Regions from separate parts of the Neobacillus sp. plas4 genome, predicted to be linked through region 3. Evidence: riboswitches for the same ligand, from Rfam matches in the RefSeq annotation. Region 3 holds a riboswitch; each other region holds the start of a gene.
The links. Region 3 has a riboswitch for S-adenosylmethionine ahead of AC2TFD_RS26155 (methionine ABC transporter ATP-binding protein). Riboswitches for the same ligand answer to the same signal wherever they lie in the genome.
Positions count from the first base shown of each region.

Region 1: another riboswitch for S-adenosylmethionine. It lies ahead of metK (methionine adenosyltransferase); the one in region 3 lies ahead of AC2TFD_RS26155 (methionine ABC transporter ATP-binding protein).
Region 2: another riboswitch for S-adenosylmethionine. It lies ahead of AC2TFD_RS24600 (methionine biosynthesis PLP-dependent protein); the one in region 3 lies ahead of AC2TFD_RS26155 (methionine ABC transporter ATP-binding protein).
Region 4: another riboswitch for S-adenosylmethionine. It lies ahead of AC2TFD_RS24985 (O-acetylhomoserine aminocarboxypropyltransferase/cysteine synthase family protein); the one in region 3 lies ahead of AC2TFD_RS26155 (methionine ABC transporter ATP-binding protein).

Region 1 is NZ_CM170152.1:4,788,915-4,793,110, reverse strand. It holds gene pckA (phosphoenolpyruvate carboxykinase (ATP)) at 1-1,155, opposite strand, end outside; SAM riboswitch class I at 1,375-1,515, shown strand; gene metK (methionine adenosyltransferase) at 1,716-2,915, shown strand; gene asnB (asparagine synthase (glutamine-hydrolyzing)) at 3,115-4,196, shown strand, end outside.
Region 2 is NZ_CM170152.1:4,859,700-4,863,895, forward strand. It holds gene AC2TFD_RS24590 (lactonase family protein) at 53-1,108, shown strand; gene AC2TFD_RS24595 (DUF421 domain-containing protein) at 1,138-1,842, shown strand; SAM riboswitch class I at 1,921-2,035, shown strand; gene AC2TFD_RS24600 (methionine biosynthesis PLP-dependent protein) at 2,120-3,232, shown strand; gene metC (cystathionine beta-lyase) at 3,232-4,196, shown strand, end outside.
Region 3 is NZ_CM170152.1:5,180,712-5,184,907, forward strand. It holds gene AC2TFD_RS26145 (hypothetical protein) at 1-76, shown strand, start outside; gene AC2TFD_RS26150 (DMT family transporter) at 120-995, opposite strand; SAM riboswitch class I at 1,233-1,334, shown strand; SAM riboswitch class I at 1,410-1,512, shown strand; gene AC2TFD_RS26155 (methionine ABC transporter ATP-binding protein) at 1,601-2,632, shown strand; gene AC2TFD_RS26160 (methionine ABC transporter permease) at 2,622-3,272, shown strand; gene AC2TFD_RS26165 (MetQ/NlpA family ABC transporter substrate-binding protein) at 3,290-4,120, shown strand; gene AC2TFD_RS26170 (M20 family metallopeptidase) at 4,178-4,196, shown strand, end outside.
Region 4 is NZ_CM170152.1:4,928,567-4,932,762, reverse strand. It holds gene AC2TFD_RS25005 (YusG family protein) at 1-237, shown strand, start outside; gene AC2TFD_RS25000 (toprim domain-containing protein) at 369-725, shown strand; gene AC2TFD_RS24995 (thioredoxin family protein) at 729-1,037, shown strand; gene AC2TFD_RS24990 (hypothetical protein) at 1,154-1,507, shown strand; SAM riboswitch class I at 1,584-1,686, shown strand; gene AC2TFD_RS24985 (O-acetylhomoserine aminocarboxypropyltransferase/cysteine synthase family protein) at 1,757-3,073, shown strand; SAM riboswitch class I at 3,197-3,303, shown strand; gene AC2TFD_RS24980 (methionine ABC transporter ATP-binding protein) at 3,470-4,196, shown strand, end outside.

The DNA of each region.
Region 1 (4,196 bases), 390 kb from region 3:
AGAGGTTACGCCACGCTCTGTTCCTGCAAGCTTGGATGTATAACCGCTCAAGAAATGATACAACGCTTGCTCTCTTGTTAATTTAGAAATTGGCGGCAATACACCGAATGCATCAGCTGTTAAAAAAACAATTGTATTTGGGTGACCTGCAATACTTGGCAGAATCACATTATCAATGGCATAAATTGGATAAGCAGCCCGTGTATTTTCGGTCAAAGACGAATCATCGTAATCTGCTATCCTAGTTACAGGATTAAGTACAACATTTTCAAGTACAGAGCCAAAATGGATGGCGTCGAAAATTTGTGGTTCTTTTTCCCTGGAAAGATTAATGGTTTTGGCATAACAGCCACCTTCAATATTAAAGACACCAGTGGATGACCACCCATGCTCATCATCGCCGATTAAACGGCGTTTTGGGTCTGCAGATAAAGTGGTTTTACCGGTACCAGAAAGACCGAAAAATAGTGCGACATCACCTTCTACACCAACATTTGCAGAACAATGCATCGAGAAAATATTATTTTCAGGTAACAGGTAGTTCATAATCGAAAAGATCGCCTTTTTTATTTCGCCTGCATATTCTGTTCCGCCAATTATTATTGTACGTTGTTCGAAAGAGATAATAATGAACGTTTCTGATTTGGTTCCGTCAATCATAGGATCAGCTTTGAAATTAGGAGCTGAAATGATTGTGAAACCTGGTGTGTGCGTCATCAATTCTTCATCACTAGGACGGATGAACAATTGATGAGCAAATAAATTATGCCAGGCATATTCATTAATAATTTGAATGGGCAGCTGAGTCTTTTTATCCGCACCGGCAAATCCTTTAAAAACAAATAACTCATTTTTTTGTTTAAGATAATCCAAAACTTTCTGAAGGAGACTGTTGAAAACATCCGCTGAAATCGGCTGATTTGAATGACCCCAATCAATTTTATCTTTAATTGATTCTTCTTGGACAATAAATTTGTCCTGTGGAGATCTGCCTGTATATTTACCAGTAGACACACTTATAGCACCAGTAGAGGTTAAAACGCCTTCATTCCTGGATAAGATTTTTTCAACTAATTGTGGTACAGACAATTGAATGTGTACATTACTTCCTTCCAACAATTGGCTTAAATCATTTGGGATATGAACAGAATTCATCTCAGGGAACCCTTCCTTTTCGTGTTTTTAATATTCAATATATTCGTAAATAGTATAACACAATGAAGTGAATAATCTATACTAATTGACGAAATTAGGTGCTAATAAACACAGGATTTTTAAGAGTGGTAAAAGTTTGTACCTATATCCTAATTTTACTAAATATTTCATTGACTTTATTCGTTAAGTTCAAGTAAGATGGTAATTTGAACGGATACTCTCTTATCCTGAGCTGGTGGAGGGACAGGCCCTATGAAACCCAGCAACCTGCTTCATGAGAAATGATCGTTATAGGCGATTCTATTCTCGGAGTGCGAAGGTGCTAATCTGACGCAAGGCTGCCGCCTTGAACGATAAGAGTGAAAGGCCCGAGACAACCTTTCCTCATGTGGTAAGGTTTTTTGTTTTGTATAAGACCTTTTATTAAAAGTGCTATTAATAAAAATCCTTTGTTTATTTCATACTAAGGGAATGAGTACCGTATCAATGTCATAGGTTCTAGAAGTATTCCTGTCACCTTCATAGAATCTTGATTTATCTCATAATAAGGAGGAAATCAGATGTCAAGAAACGCTCGTTTGTTCACTTCTGAATCAGTTACAGAGGGTCACCCGGATAAAATCTGTGATCAAATTTCTGATTCGATATTGGATGCAATTCTAGCAAAGGACGCAAATGCCCGAGTTGCTTGTGAAACTTCTGTAACAACTGGATTAGTCTTAGTTGCAGGTGAAATCACTACCTCTACTTACGTTGATATTCCAAAAATTGTTCGTGAAACGGTTAAAGGTATTGGGTATGATCGTGCTAAATATGGCTTTGACTCCGAAACATGTGCCGTTCTAACCTCCATTGGTGAGCAAAGTCCTGATATCGCCATGGGAGTTGACCAGGCACTTGAAGCACGTGAAGGTCTAATGTCTGATGAACAAATTGAGGCTATTGGTGCAGGGGACCAGGGATTAATGTTCGGATTTGCTTGTAATGAAACAAAGGAGCTTATGCCTCTTCCTATTTCTCTGGCACACAAGCTTGCACGCAAACTAACAGAGGTACGTAAGGATTCTGTACTTGATTACCTTCGTCCGGACGGTAAAACACAAGTAACGGTTGAATATGATGAAAACGATAAACCTGTTCGAATTGATACGATTGTCATTTCAACTCAGCATAATCCTGAAGTCACCTTAGAGCAAATCCAGCGAAACTTGAAGGAATATGTTATTAATCCAGTGGTTCCAAAAGAATTAATTGATGACAATACGAAGTATTTCATTAACCCAACTGGGCGATTCGTTATTGGCGGTCCTCAAGGAGATGCCGGCTTAACAGGACGGAAAATTATTGTAGATACTTACGGCGGTTATGCGCGTCATGGCGGCGGTGCATTCTCTGGTAAAGATCCAACTAAAGTTGACCGTTCTGCAGCATACGCGGCGCGTTATGTTGCTAAGAATATTGTAGCAGCAGGACTTGCGGATAAGGTTGAAGTTCAACTTGCTTATGCAATTGGGGTTGCAAGACCAGTTTCCATTTCTATCGATACTTTTGGTACTGGAACTGTGAGCGAAGACGTGTTAGTGAATCTTGTTGATAAAAACTTTGACCTTCGCCCAGCAGGAATCATTAAAATGTTAGACCTTCGTCGCCCCATCTACAAACAAACAGCTGCTTATGGCCATTTTGGCCGTACAGATGTGGATCTTCCCTGGGAGCGTACGGATAAAGCTGACACTTTACGTCAACAAGCTAATAGTTAGAAAAAGTATGGGAGTTGCATGTTATATGTAACTCCTTTTGTACGTTTAACGTCAAAGTTTAAGTCAAAGAAATTTAGTGAAAACTGATAGAATGCCGGAATTTTCCTACCTTTCACACTGCCATTTTTGAAAAAATAGTGGTAGGATAAGAAGGTATATTTTTAGTTAGCTATTTAGATTGGAGTAGGTGAGGTACATAATGTGTGGTTTTATTGGTTGTGTACACGACAAGGAACAAAACTATCGTGATGATCAAAAACAACTATTCAAAAATATGAACGATATAATAACCCATCGTGGACCCGATGATGATGGTTTCTTCTATGATGATCATGTTCAATTTGGTTTTCGCCGCTTAAGTATTATTGATATTGAATGCGGTCATCAGCCATTAACATATGAAAATGAGCGTTATTGGATCATTTTTAATGGTGAGATTTATAACTATGTAGAACTTCGTGAAGAATTACTCAAAGAAGGCTTAGAGTTCGCGACACACTCTGATACAGAGGTTATTATTGCGCTTTACAGCCATTTGAAAGAAAAAGCCGTAGAAAAACTACGGGGAATGTTTGCCTTTACGATTTGGGATAAACAAGAACAAACTTTATTTGGTGCCAGGGACCCATTCGGAATTAAACCGTACTTTTATTTCGTTGATGGAGAGAGGACTTTCTTTGCTTCAGAGAAAAAGAGTATTCTTTTAGCTCTCGAAAATGATGTCTTGGACTATGACTCCCTGCAGCACTATCTAACGTATCAATTTGTCCCGGAACCTAGCACGATGTCTAAGGGCATTCACAAGTTAGAACCAGGACATTATTATACGAAAAAGATTGGCTCTCCAATGGAAATTAAAAGGTATTGGAAAGCACATTTTAACCCTGTACAAAAATCAGAATCAGATTTTATCAAAGAAATACAAGATGTGTTAATTGATTCTGTAAAAATGCACATGAGAAGTGATGTGCCAGTAGGGTCGTTTCTTTCTGGCGGAATTGATTCTTCGATCATTGCATCGATTGCCAAACAATTTCACCCAGCGATTAAGACGTTTTCTGTTGGTTTCGAGCATCAGGGATTCAGTGAAATCGATGTAGCGAAAGAAACGGCAGATAAGCTTGGGGTAGAAAACATCAGCTATGTGATAACACCACAAGAATATATGAATGAACTCCCGAAAATTATTTGGCATATGGACGATCCACTTGCAGACCCAGCGGCTATCCCATTGTACTTTGTGGCTCGGGAGGCTAGAAAGCATGTTACGGTTGTTCTTTC
Region 2 (4,196 bases), 320 kb from region 3:
ACCATGCAAAGGTTAAAATAAAAGAATACCAAAAATAGAAGGAGATTTTAAGATGACAACAACTAATTTACAGCAAGGGTATATCGGTACATATACAAAAGGAGACAGTAAGGGAATCTATCGTTTCACATTAAATAGTGCTGAAGGAAGAATTACAGATATTCAGGCTGTAGCAGCCCTTGAAAATCCGACATATCTATCCTTGTCCCATGATAAAAAACATTTATATTCTGTAGTTAAAGATGGTCCAGCTGGCGGTCTTGCTGCTTATTCGATAAGTGAAGACGGAGATCTTATGCCTATTAATCGTCAATTATCAGAGGGTTCTTCTCCTTGTCATGTAAGTATTGATAGTAATCAGCAGTTTGTATTCAGTGCAAATTATCATAAAGGAACAGTTGAATCATTTTTGCTTAATCCTGAAGATGGTTCGATACAGCCAGCTGCTTCTATAATGCAGCATGAAGGGTCTGGACCCGACCCAAGACAGGAAAAGCCACATGTGCATTATGCCGGGTTAACCCCTGATGAAAAGTATCTAGCTGCAGTGGATTTAGGGACTGATTCTCTTACCACATATGAAGTGGCAACAGATGGAAAGCTTACAAAAGCACATCTTCTTCCATTGAAGGCTGGTAGTGGACCTCGTCACCTAACTTTTCATCCAAATGGAATACTTGCGTATCTAATGACTGAATTTAGTTCAGAGGTAATTGTTTTACGCTATCATCCGGAAAATGGTCATTTTACAGAAGTACAATATATTTCTACTCTTCCCGAAGACTTTAATGAAAATAATCAAGGAAGTGCTATTCATATTTCGGCGGACGGACGCTTCGTTTATGCAGGAAATCGTGGTCACAATAGTATTGCTGTCTTTCATGTTGAAGAAACAGGCGAACTAAGTTTCTTAGAACACACTTCCACTGAAGGAGATTGGCCAAGGGATTTCGAAATTGACCCGAGCGGTAAATATATTGTTGCTTCAAATCAAGAATCCAGTAATTTAGTGCTGTTTGCAAGAGATGAAAATACTGGAAAATTAACTCTGCTTCAATCAGATATTACAGTGCCATACCCGGTTTGTGTTAAGTTTTTAGGAAATTAAACTTAACTTAAATAAAGGATGTGTCTTCGGTGGATTTCATTCATAGTCAGGAATCCTTAACGACAATACAGTGGATTTTACGTGCAATTGTTGCCTATTTCTTTTTAATTATTGTTGCAAAAGCGATGGGACAGCGTTCGATTGCAAAATTAAGATTAATTGATTTCGCTATGGCACTTTTAATCGGAAACATTATTGCCCACCCATTGTCTGATCCACATCATGGACTAAAAGGTTCTATTACGACAACAGTGGTATTGGTAGTTCTGTACATTGGCAGTGTGTATTCTATGTTAAAATGGCCGCGAATTAGAAACTTAATTACTCCTCCACCCATTACACTTATTAAAGATGGAGAGATTATTTCCAATGGGTTGAATAAAGCGAGAATTTCAATTGATATATTATTAGAAGAATTAAGGGAAAAAAAAGTAGAGGATGTTAAAAAAGTTGCATTAGCATTGTGGGAAGCTGATGGAAAAGTTTCTGTGTTTTTGGATCCAAAATATGAGGCCATTACTCCATCAACCTATAACTTGGATACCGAACCCTTTGATTTACCTAAAACGATTGTTAAAGAAGGCAGGATTAATTTTCAGGAATTGGCACAAATCAACAGGAAAGAGGATTGGCTTATTTCCACTCTGAAAAATCAGCACCAAACTAACCTTACCAATGTCTTGCTGGCAACCATCGACCGAAATAATATCTTAAAGGTTTTTTTATACAAATAGCTATTACTGAAAATATTAATTGACACTTCTGCTTTAGTGTAGTAAATTTTATAAAAAGTCAAAATATTATACTATACTTTCTTATCAAGAGAGGCTGAGGGAATGGCCCTATGAAGTCTCAGCAACCTTCAATGTTTTTTTCATTGAAAAGGTGCTAAGTCCATCAAGTTATTTGTAACTTGTGAGATAAGAAGAATGACCTATGCAAATATGCATCCAAAAGTCTTCTTCTTATAAGAAGGCTTTTTTTATTATTCATTTATAGGAGTGGTTGACTATGTATAAAATTGATACAAAGCTTGCGCAATTAGGAAATCGCAGTGAAACTGCAACAGGAACGGTTAATCCTCCCGTTTATTTCTCAACAGCCTACCGCCATGAAGGGATTGGGCAATCAAGCGGATTTGATTACTCACGTACGGGTAATCCTACTCGTCAGCTGCTTGAAAAGGCGATTGCCAACCTTGAAGGTGCAGACCAAGGCTTTGCATGCAGTTCGGGAATGGCAGCGATATTTACTATTCTCTCACTTTTCGAGTCTGGGGACGAATGGATTGTGAGTGAAGATTTATACGGAGGTACTTATCGTTTATTAGAACAAGGCTTTAAAAAATGGGGACTCCAGACGCAATATGTTAATACATGTAGTCCAGAAGAAATTGAGAGAAAGATTACCCCGCAAACAAAAGCGATCTTTCTTGAAACACCCACGAACCCACTCATGCAGCAGTCTGACATTGCTGCTGTTTCAAAAATAGCAAAAAAGCACGGAATTATTCTGATTGTTGATAACACATTCTATACACCGCTTCTTCAACAGCCAATCTTGCTTGGTGCTGATATTGTCATTCATAGTGCGACTAAATACTTAGGCGGCCATAATGATGTCCTTGCAGGTCTGATTGTTGCGAAAGGAAAAGAAATTTGTGAGGCATTGGCTTTTCATCATAATGGAGCGGGCGGAGTCCTTAGTCCTTTTGATTCCTGGCTGGTAATGCGCGGAATGAAAACTTTATCACTAAGAATGCAACGACATGAAAGCAATGCGAAGGCCATTGTTGAATACCTCTCAACCCATGATGGTATTACAGATGTGCTGTATCCAGGGAAAGGAGGAATGGTTTCCTTCCGCTTACAAGATGAAGCTTGGGTGAATCCATTCCTTCAAAGTCTTTCTCTCATTACATTTGCAGAAAGCCTTGGCGGCACAGAAAGCTTTATTACGTATCCAGCAACACAAACTCATGCGGATATTCCATTAGAAGTTCGAATTCAATCAGGTGTCTGTAATCGACTATTAAGATTTTCAGTGGGTCTTGAAGATCCAACAGACATCATTCAAGATCTTGAACAGGCATTAGCAAAATTAAAAGAAGGAGTGATTGGATAATGAGTTCTGAAAATTATAGTTTTGAAACAAAGCTCCTTCATAATCAGCATAAAGTTGACCCAGCCACTGGGGCAGTCAGTGTGCCAATCCAACATGCGTCTACATTCCATCAATTTGATTTAGATAATTACGGAAAATACGACTACGCTAGAAGTGGAAATCCAACACGAGAAGCGCTAGAGGTTGTAATCGCGGAATTAGAGGGCGGAACAAGAGGCTTTGCTTTCTCATCAGGAATGGCGGCTATTTCGACAGCCTTCCTCCTTCTGTCTGCTGGAGATCATATTGTCATTACCGATGATGTGTATGGCGGTACCTATCGAATGGTCACCCAGGTACTAACTCGATTCGGGATTGAACATACATTTGTCGATATGACAGATCTTAATCAAGTAAAAAATGCAATCAAGCCTAACACCAAAGCATTTTATGTTGAAACACCATCAAATCCCTTATTAAAGGTTACAGATATTGCAGCCATTACAGCTATAGCAAAAGAGATAAATGCAATTACCTATGTAGATAACACGTTCTTAACCCCTGAGTACCAAAGACCTTTAGAGCTTGGGGCAGATGTAGTTCTTCACAGTGCAACGAAGTTTTTATCCGGTCATAGTGATGTGGTTGCAGGTCTTGCGGTAGTAAAAGATGAGGAATTGGGTAAGAAACTGTATTCTTTACAAAATTCCTTTGGTGCTATACTAGGAGTTCAGGATGCATGGCTGGTTCTTAGAGGAATCAAAACGCTCCATGTCAGACTTGAGCAATCACAAAAATCAGCTATCAAACTAGCAGAATTTTTAGAGACTCACCCTTTAATTGAAAAAGTTTATTATCCTGGTCTGGAAAATCATCCTCAGTACACCCTGCAAAAGAGTCAAGCGGGCGGTCCAGGGGCGGTTTTATCCTTTGAATTTATGGATGAACAAGCACTTCAAGTCTTTCTTTCCAACGTAAAAATACC
Region 3 (4,196 bases):
TGGTGTCTTAGCTATCCTTTTATTCTCTTTGGTTCTTATCATTCATGGGGTGCTGCGTTTAGCAAAAAGAAGATAGTTTTAGAAAGAGAGCGATTTTCCGCTCTCTTTTTCATTAATAGTTAAGTAATTTCTTTTTCTTTTTTTAAAAAAGGAAGTTTTGTTTCTGATACGATGATGGCAACAAGTATGAGGATCGCACCAAGCACCATTTTTGTCGTCATCGCTTCATCTAAAATCGCAACCGAAAATACCATACCCCAGAAGGATTCAGTCGAAAGAATAATTGCAGCCTTCGTTTCTGTGATCATTTTCTGTGCAACAGTTTGTAATAAATACGCAATCGTTGTGGAAAAGACACCGAGATATACAATTGAGAATACACCTTCTTTTTGAAAAGCAAAAGAGGTTTCTCCTTTGAAAAGAACAACAATGATTCCGATAGCTGCAGCGGTAATCATTTGGATAAGTGTCAATAGGACAGGATCCGAATCTTTTACATATTTGGCCGTATAGAATATATGAAAGGCAAATCCAAAAGCGCAGCCTAGTGTCAGTAAATCCCCGATATTAACCCCAGCGGAAAGCTTCAGTGATAATAACCCAACACCCAGCATTGCTAAAACGGCGCCCATTAGTTCATACATATCGATTTTTCGCTTATACATAACAAATGCGATAAACGGAACAATCACGACATTCACAGCCGTTAAGAAGGCATTTTTGGAAGGAGTCGTATATTGAAGTCCCACGGTTTGAAGTGCGAAGGCTACATATAAAAAGACTCCAATAATAGCACCTTGGATCAAGGTGGCTTTATTAATATTTTTCAATCTTTTATGAAAGATCACGCTTAAAATGATGGCACCAATCATAAATCTTATCGCCAAAATTTGATAAGGGGTAAAATGGTCCAAAGCTATCGCACTGGCAACAAATCCACTTCCCCATATGATCGCAGTAACCGTAAGGGCCAATTCTCCCATATATTTTTGCATGTAATCACGTCCCAGTTACACCTGTAGTCAATAGGATTATTATAGTTATAGTTTTACGAATGGTAAATACTTTCATTGTTTGTTTTATAAAAACTAACTATCAACATATACTTTTTTAAAATTTTAAAATATCAATTTACCTAAAAATAAAAATTATTTTAATAAAACAGTTGACATATATATCTATTAGGAGTAAATTAATACACATATTAAAAAACGAATATATTATGAAACACCTTCTTATCAAGAGAGGTTGAGGGACTGGCCCTATGACACCTCGGCAGCAGATCCAATTGGATACTGTGCCAAATCCAGCAAGTATGACTTGATAGATAAGAAGAGGCCTGATGAATTTATCAATTCGCCCTCTTCTATTTCTAGAAGAGGGTTTTATTTTTAACTGAATAATAATTTTTCTTATCAAGAGAGGTTGAGGGACTGGCCCTATGACACCTCGGCAGCGGAACCTATATGGTGACTGTGCCAAATCCAGCAAGTGTGACTTGATAGATAAGAAGAGCTGCTAGCTTTGCTTTGCATTGGCATGCCCTCTTCTTATTTCCAAGAAGAGGGTTTTTTATATTCTAACAAAGGAGAGGTAAACCATGATCGAATTTCAAAATCTTCAAAAGGTTTATGAAAGTGGCGGCCAGCAGGTTGCTGCGTTGAATGGAATTGATTTGAAAATAAATAAGGGCGAGATTTTCGGAGTGATCGGATTCAGCGGTGCAGGTAAAAGCTCTCTGATCCGCTGTGTAAACCTATTAGAGCGTCCCACATCCGGTAAGGTTATTGTTGATGGTCATGACCTCACCTCTCTATCCGTGAAAGAAGTTCGTGTGATTAAGAAAAATATCGGGATGATCTTTCAGCATTTTAATCTATTAAACTCAAAAACAGTTTTTGCAAACGTGGCAATGCCACTCACGCTAGCCAAACTTCCTAAGGAGGCGATTAAAAAACGCGTTCAGGAATTACTAGAATTTGTTGGATTAGCTGACAAAGCCGACAATTATCCAGACCAGCTTTCAGGAGGACAAAAGCAGCGTGTCGGAATCGCCAGAGCATTGGCAACTCAGCCATCGATCCTGCTCTGTGATGAGGCAACCTCTGCTCTTGATCCGCAAACAACCAGCTCAATCTTGCAGTTGCTGAAGAAGGTCAATAAAGAGTACAACATTACGATTTTAATTATTACGCACGAGATGGCAGTGATTAGAGAAATCTGTGACCGAGTTGCTGTAATCGAAGCTGGGAAAATCATTGAAGAAGGCTCAGTGTTTGATGTCTTTTCTGCACCGAAAACACCGACAGCAAAGAATTTTGTCAGCACGGTCATGAATGACCAGCTGCCTGATTCCATAAAGGAAATTATCCAAAAGCACGATGGAATGCAGAGAGTTTTCCGAATTAATTTTGTCGGCAGTACGGCAGGTCAGCCATTATTATCAGAACTGGCTAAACAGTTTGATATTCATATCAATGTCTTGTTCGGCAATATTACCGAACTTCAAGGAACTCCATTCGGAAACCTAATTGTTGAGTTTATCGGTTCTGACAAAGAAGTCATCCGTGCGTTAACGTATATCAACCAGAAGAATATCAGCATAAAGGAAGTGGCAGCACATGCTAGTTAATTCAGAGCAAATCATTTCAGCCTTAATTGAAACCGTTCAAATGGTAGCCTTCTCGCTCTTGTTCTCTACTATTCTTGGTTTGCCGCTGGGGATTTTACTAGTGGTAACACGGAAAGGCCATCTGCTTCAAAATTTGCCGTTCTTTACCGTCTTGAATGGAATCATAAATATTTTCCGTTCTGTACCGTTCATTATTTTACTAGTAGCGATGATTCCAGTCACAAGGCTGATTGTCGGTACATCGATTGGAACAGCGGCAGCAGTAGTCCCGCTTGTATTCTATTGCGGTCCCTATATTGCAAGATTGGTAGAAAATTCATTGTTAGAAGTGGATCCAGGCGTCATTGAAGCAGCAGAGGCAATGGGGGCAACGCCAGGGCAAATCATTTTCAAATTTCTCATTCCTGAAGCACTTAGTTCACTTGTTTTAGCCCTTACGATTGCCACCATCGGTTTAGTAGGAGCCTCGGCGATGGCGGGTGCTGTCGGAGGCGGCGGGATTGGAGATTTAGCCATTACTTATGGCTACCAGCGTTTTGACACCGTCACAATGATTATTACCGTATTAATTCTGATTGTAATGGTTCAAGGCCTGCAGTCATTAGGAAATATAGCAGCAAAAAAAATCAGACGAAGATAACTTAGGAGGAAATCAACATGAAAAAACTTATACTATCAATTATTGTACTTGCATTGGTTATCATTGGCGCAGGCTGCGCTGAAAAATCAACAGAAGGAAAAGAATCAAAAACCGTTAAACTTGGAGTTAGCGGAACCGATACACGTATTTGGGATTTTGTAGCGAAAAAGGCTGAAAAAGAAGGAATCAATATCGAAATCGTTCCATTCTCCGATTACGTTGCTCCGAATACAGCTCTAGCCGAAGGCGAACTGGATCTAAATTCATTCCAAACCGTTGCTTATTTTGATGTTTTTATTAAAGAACACAAACTGGACCTAGTGCCTATCGCGACAACTGTTCTTGCACCAATGGGAATTTACTCTGAAAAATACAAAGATGTGAAAGACATTCCGGATGGAGCAAAGATTGCCCTTCCAAACGATGCGTCCAATCAAGGCCGTGCATTACTACTTCTTCAAGAAGCTGGGCTCATCAAATTACCTAAAGATTTTGATGCAAATGGTGATCTTAATCAAATTAAAGATAACCCGAAAAAAATTGAATTTATCCCAATGGTACCAGCACAAACACCAAGAGCATTGCCAGACGTTGCCGCTTCTTTAATCAATAATGGAATTGCGAACGATGCAGGTCTTAGCCCATTAGAAGATGCGGTTTTCCATGAAAGTGAAACAGCAACACCTTACCTTAATATCATTGCGGTCCAAGGGAAAGACAAAGACAACAAAACATATAAGAGAATAGCAGAACTTTACCAATCTGAAGATACAGCAGAATTTATTAACCAAGAGTACAAAGGCAATATGATCCCAACATTCGTACCATTAAACAACATAGGATGGTAATTTTCATGGAGGTTTTTGCTCACAGCAAAAACCTCCATACATAGGAGGCAGAGGACGATGACAATAAAAACAGTAA
Region 4 (4,196 bases), 250 kb from region 3:
ACATTGAAACAGCAGAAGATTGACGTTACAGATCGAATCATTGGAAAAATGAAAAATGGAGAAATGGAATTATTCCTTGACAATACTTCCATTGGAAAGATACAACTTCCAGGGGATATGACGTTTCAGCTCGATCAACGATTTGAGGTAGAACAGCGAAAGATCTTTCAAAATGTGACAGTTACGGAGCAGCCTGACGCGAAATATACAGATTGTGATGATGGTGGATGGTGTTAAAGCCTTATCTTTAAGCAAACACCTATTATCAAAAAGATAATCGTGGTATAGTTAACTTGTTCACACGTTATTTACGTTTTCGAATATGTTAACAATAAACAAATAACTTTCTTTCATATAGGTGATGGATGATGAATGACTCGTATGGTGATAAAGTTCTGATTGTCGAAGGAAAATCAGATAAGAAAAAAGTAAAAAGTATCCTGAAGGAACCGATGGAGATCGTTTGCACAAATGGGACCATCAGTATGACGAAATTGGATGAATTAATTGATTCTCTTGAAGATAAAGATGTCTATATTCTCGTAGATGCCGATGATGCAGGTGAAAAACTGCGTAAACAACTGAAAAGGGAGTTTCCAAAAGCGGAACATCTTTATATTGACAGGATGTACCGTGAAGTTGCAACGGCACCCGTGTATCATCTGGCCACGGTCCTCCTAGGAGCAAATATCGATGTTCATTCTGAATTTTTAGAGATGGGATAAAAAATGAACGATTGGAACCTTGATGAGGTATCATCATTTATAAATCATCATTCATCCGGACTTATTTATTTCTATACGCCTTTGTGTGGTACTTGTCAGGTAGCATCGAGAATGCTCCAAGTTATTGAAAAAATGGTTGATGTGAATATAGGAAAAATGAATTTGAATTATTACCCCGAGCTAGCAGAAAAGTTTGAAATTGAAAGTGTTCCCTGCTTGCTATTTATTAAGGATGGAGAATTGGTTGAGATAATTTATGCCTTTCACTCTGTACCTTTTATATATGAAAAAATAAAACAATACTTTTACTAAAACAGATGTTAGCGCATCTGTTTTTTTGTGATTATTTGTCGATAGAATACCAAAGGATTTTTAGCTGGTTTACTTGAATTTAATAATGAATGGAAAGTAAATCGGAGTGATGACAAATGAACGAAATGATAGAGTTATTCCTTTCGGCTATAAAGGAACGTGGCCATGTTCTTAAACTTATTGAACACTTGGATGGTCTAAAAATAAAGCTAGTTTGCGAAGATCATGAGATATTTTTGATTTTTCATCGTGGAGAGGTTTCTGTCTTTGTTGACAATGGTGAGAAGCTCATAACACCTACCATTAGTGGTCAGAAGGAGTCCATTTTTTATCTGCTTCAGGGGAAGGAAACATTAAGAAATCTCATTAGAAATGGACAGCTCGTTGTTAATGCTCCATTTCGTATAGTTCTCCTCATCGAATCTATTTTTTACTTAACCAAACCAAAGGTTCAATTGTCTATTTCTTAAAAACTATTGACGGTATGTATTGATTTGGGGTAATATTTGTTTATAATATTCAAATAATTTTTTGCAATTTAATAGATTCTTATCCAGAGAGGCGGAGGGACTGGCCCTATGATGCCCGGCAACCGGTTAAACAACACGGTGCCAATTCCAGCAGAGTACGTCGCTCTGGTAGATAAGAAGAGAATCCCCTCTTCTTAAAGAGGGGATTCTTTGTTTGTTACTATATAAATATTGAGGAGTGTTTAGGCTATGTCAGAAAATCAAAAAAACTATCGTTTCGAAACCTTGAGTGTACATGGCGGATTGTCACCAGATCCAACAACAGGAGCACGCGCAGTTCCAATCTATCAAAATAATGCGTATCAATTTAAAAATACCGAGCATGCTGCGAATCTATTTGCGTTGAAAGAGCCTGGATACATATATACTCGAATCCATAACCCAACAACAACTGTTTTCGAGGAAAGGGTTGCGTTATTGGAAGGTGGAGTAGGAGCTCTTGCAGTAGCAAGTGGAATGGCGGCCATTACGCTGGCCATCTTAAATATTGCTGAAGCAGGAGATGAAATCGTATCAGCTTCTAATTTATATGGTGGAACTTACAACTTATTCGCAGTTACTCTTCCGAAGTATGGAATTAACGTAAAATTTGTAGATCCAGCAGATCCAGAAAATTTCCGTGCGGCTATCACAGATAAAACAAAAGCTGTGTTTGCAGAGACGATCGGTAATCCGTCTTTAAGAATTCTTGATATCGAAAAAGTAGCAGATATTGCCCATGAGGCAGGGGTTCCTTTGATTATCGATAACACATTCGCTACGCCTTACCTGTGCAGACCGATCGAATATGGTGCAGATATTGTTGTTCATTCGGCAACGAAATGGCTTTTAGGTAATGGAACAACAACAGGCGGGATTATTGTCGACGGAGGAAAGTTTGACTGGAATTCATCTAGGTTCCCTGGTTTTACTACTCCTGACTCAAGCTATCATGACCTTGTATATGCAGAAGCACTTGGTGCTGTCGCTTACATCATTAAAGCACGAGTACAGCTATTACGTGACCTAGGTCCTGCATTAAGCCCGCAAAATGCATTTCAATTCACCTTGGGACTTGAAACCCTTCATGTAAGAATGAAGGAACATATTGCAAATACGAAGGAAGTTGTTGAGTATTTAGTCAACCATCCTGCTGTAGAATGGGTATCTTATCCAGGACACCAATCTCATCCAGATCATGAATTGGCAAGCAAGTATCTTCCAAAGGGCGCAGGATCAATGATTGTATTCGGTATTAAAGGTGGAAGAGAAGCTGGAGCAAAATTAATTGATTCCATCACACTATTTGCCCATGTAGCGAATGTTGGAGATGCGAAAAGTCTAATTATTCATCCGGCAAGCACAACTCATCAACAGCTGGATGCAGAAGGTCTTAAAGCGGCTGGGGTTTCTGAGGATTTAATTCGTCTATCTATCGGTATCGAAAATGTGGAGGATTTAATTGAGGATCTGGAGTCTGCTATTGAAGCTGCAACAGGTGTATCCTCACTTAGAACAAAAGCATAATATATAATTCGAAATTTGTCGAAAATTTAGTTGACACTACTTTTTATCCATGCTAAGATTACTTTTGTACAAAAATAGTTACTTTAATCCATAAACGTATTAATTGAATATAGAATGCTATAGCTCTTATCAAGAGAGGTGGAGGGATGTGCCCGATGAAGCCCGGCAACCGTCAATATTAATTGAAATGGTGCCAATTCACACAAAGCGTAGGCTTTGGGAGATGGGAGAAAGGTTTTTATTTACGATGCCTTTCTGCCCGCTGCAGAAAGGCTTTTTAATTTTTCAATATAAGAATGTTTTTATGAATACAGTCAAACTCTATAACTAAGAAGTACGCGGTAATGGGATTAACGAACTGCAAAATATTTTATTGGATAAAAAGTAGGTGATGGAATGATTTCTATAAAAGATGTAGCTAAAATTTTCCCTTCGAAACATGGTCAGCTAAAAGCAGTTGATGATGTTACCTTAGAAATAAAAGAAGGAGAAATATTTGGCGTAATCGGATATAGTGGTGCAGGTAAAAGTACCTTAATTCGAATGCTTAATGGACTGGAGCTGCCGACACAGGGATCTGTTACCGTAGCTGGACGTGTTATATCAAAAATCAGCGGCCGTGAGCTTCGAAAGGCACGCCAAGAAATAAGTATGATCTTTCAGCATTTTAATTTACTTTGGTCTAGGACCGTTAGCGAGAATATTGCTTTTCCTTTAGAAATTGCTGGGGTAAAAGGTCCTGAAAGACAAAAACGAGTAAATGAACTCATTCAATTAGTGGGCCTTGAAGGAAGAGAAAATGCTTATCCATCTCAGCTAAGCGGGGGTCAAAAACAGCGTGTCGGCATTGCCAGGGCACTTGCGAATAATCCCAAAGTACTACTTTGTGATGAAGCGACATCGGCGTTGGACCCGCAAACTACCGATTCTATTTTGGAGTTGTTAGTGGATATTAATAATAGACTTGGATTAACCATTGTTTTAATCACCCATGAGATGCACGTCATTCGTAAAATCTGTCACAGGGTAGCTGTTATGGAAAGCGGTAGAATTGTGGAACTTGGTCAGGTTTTAGAGGTGTTTAAAAACCCTAAAGAGAAAATTACGAAGCGATTTGTCGAAC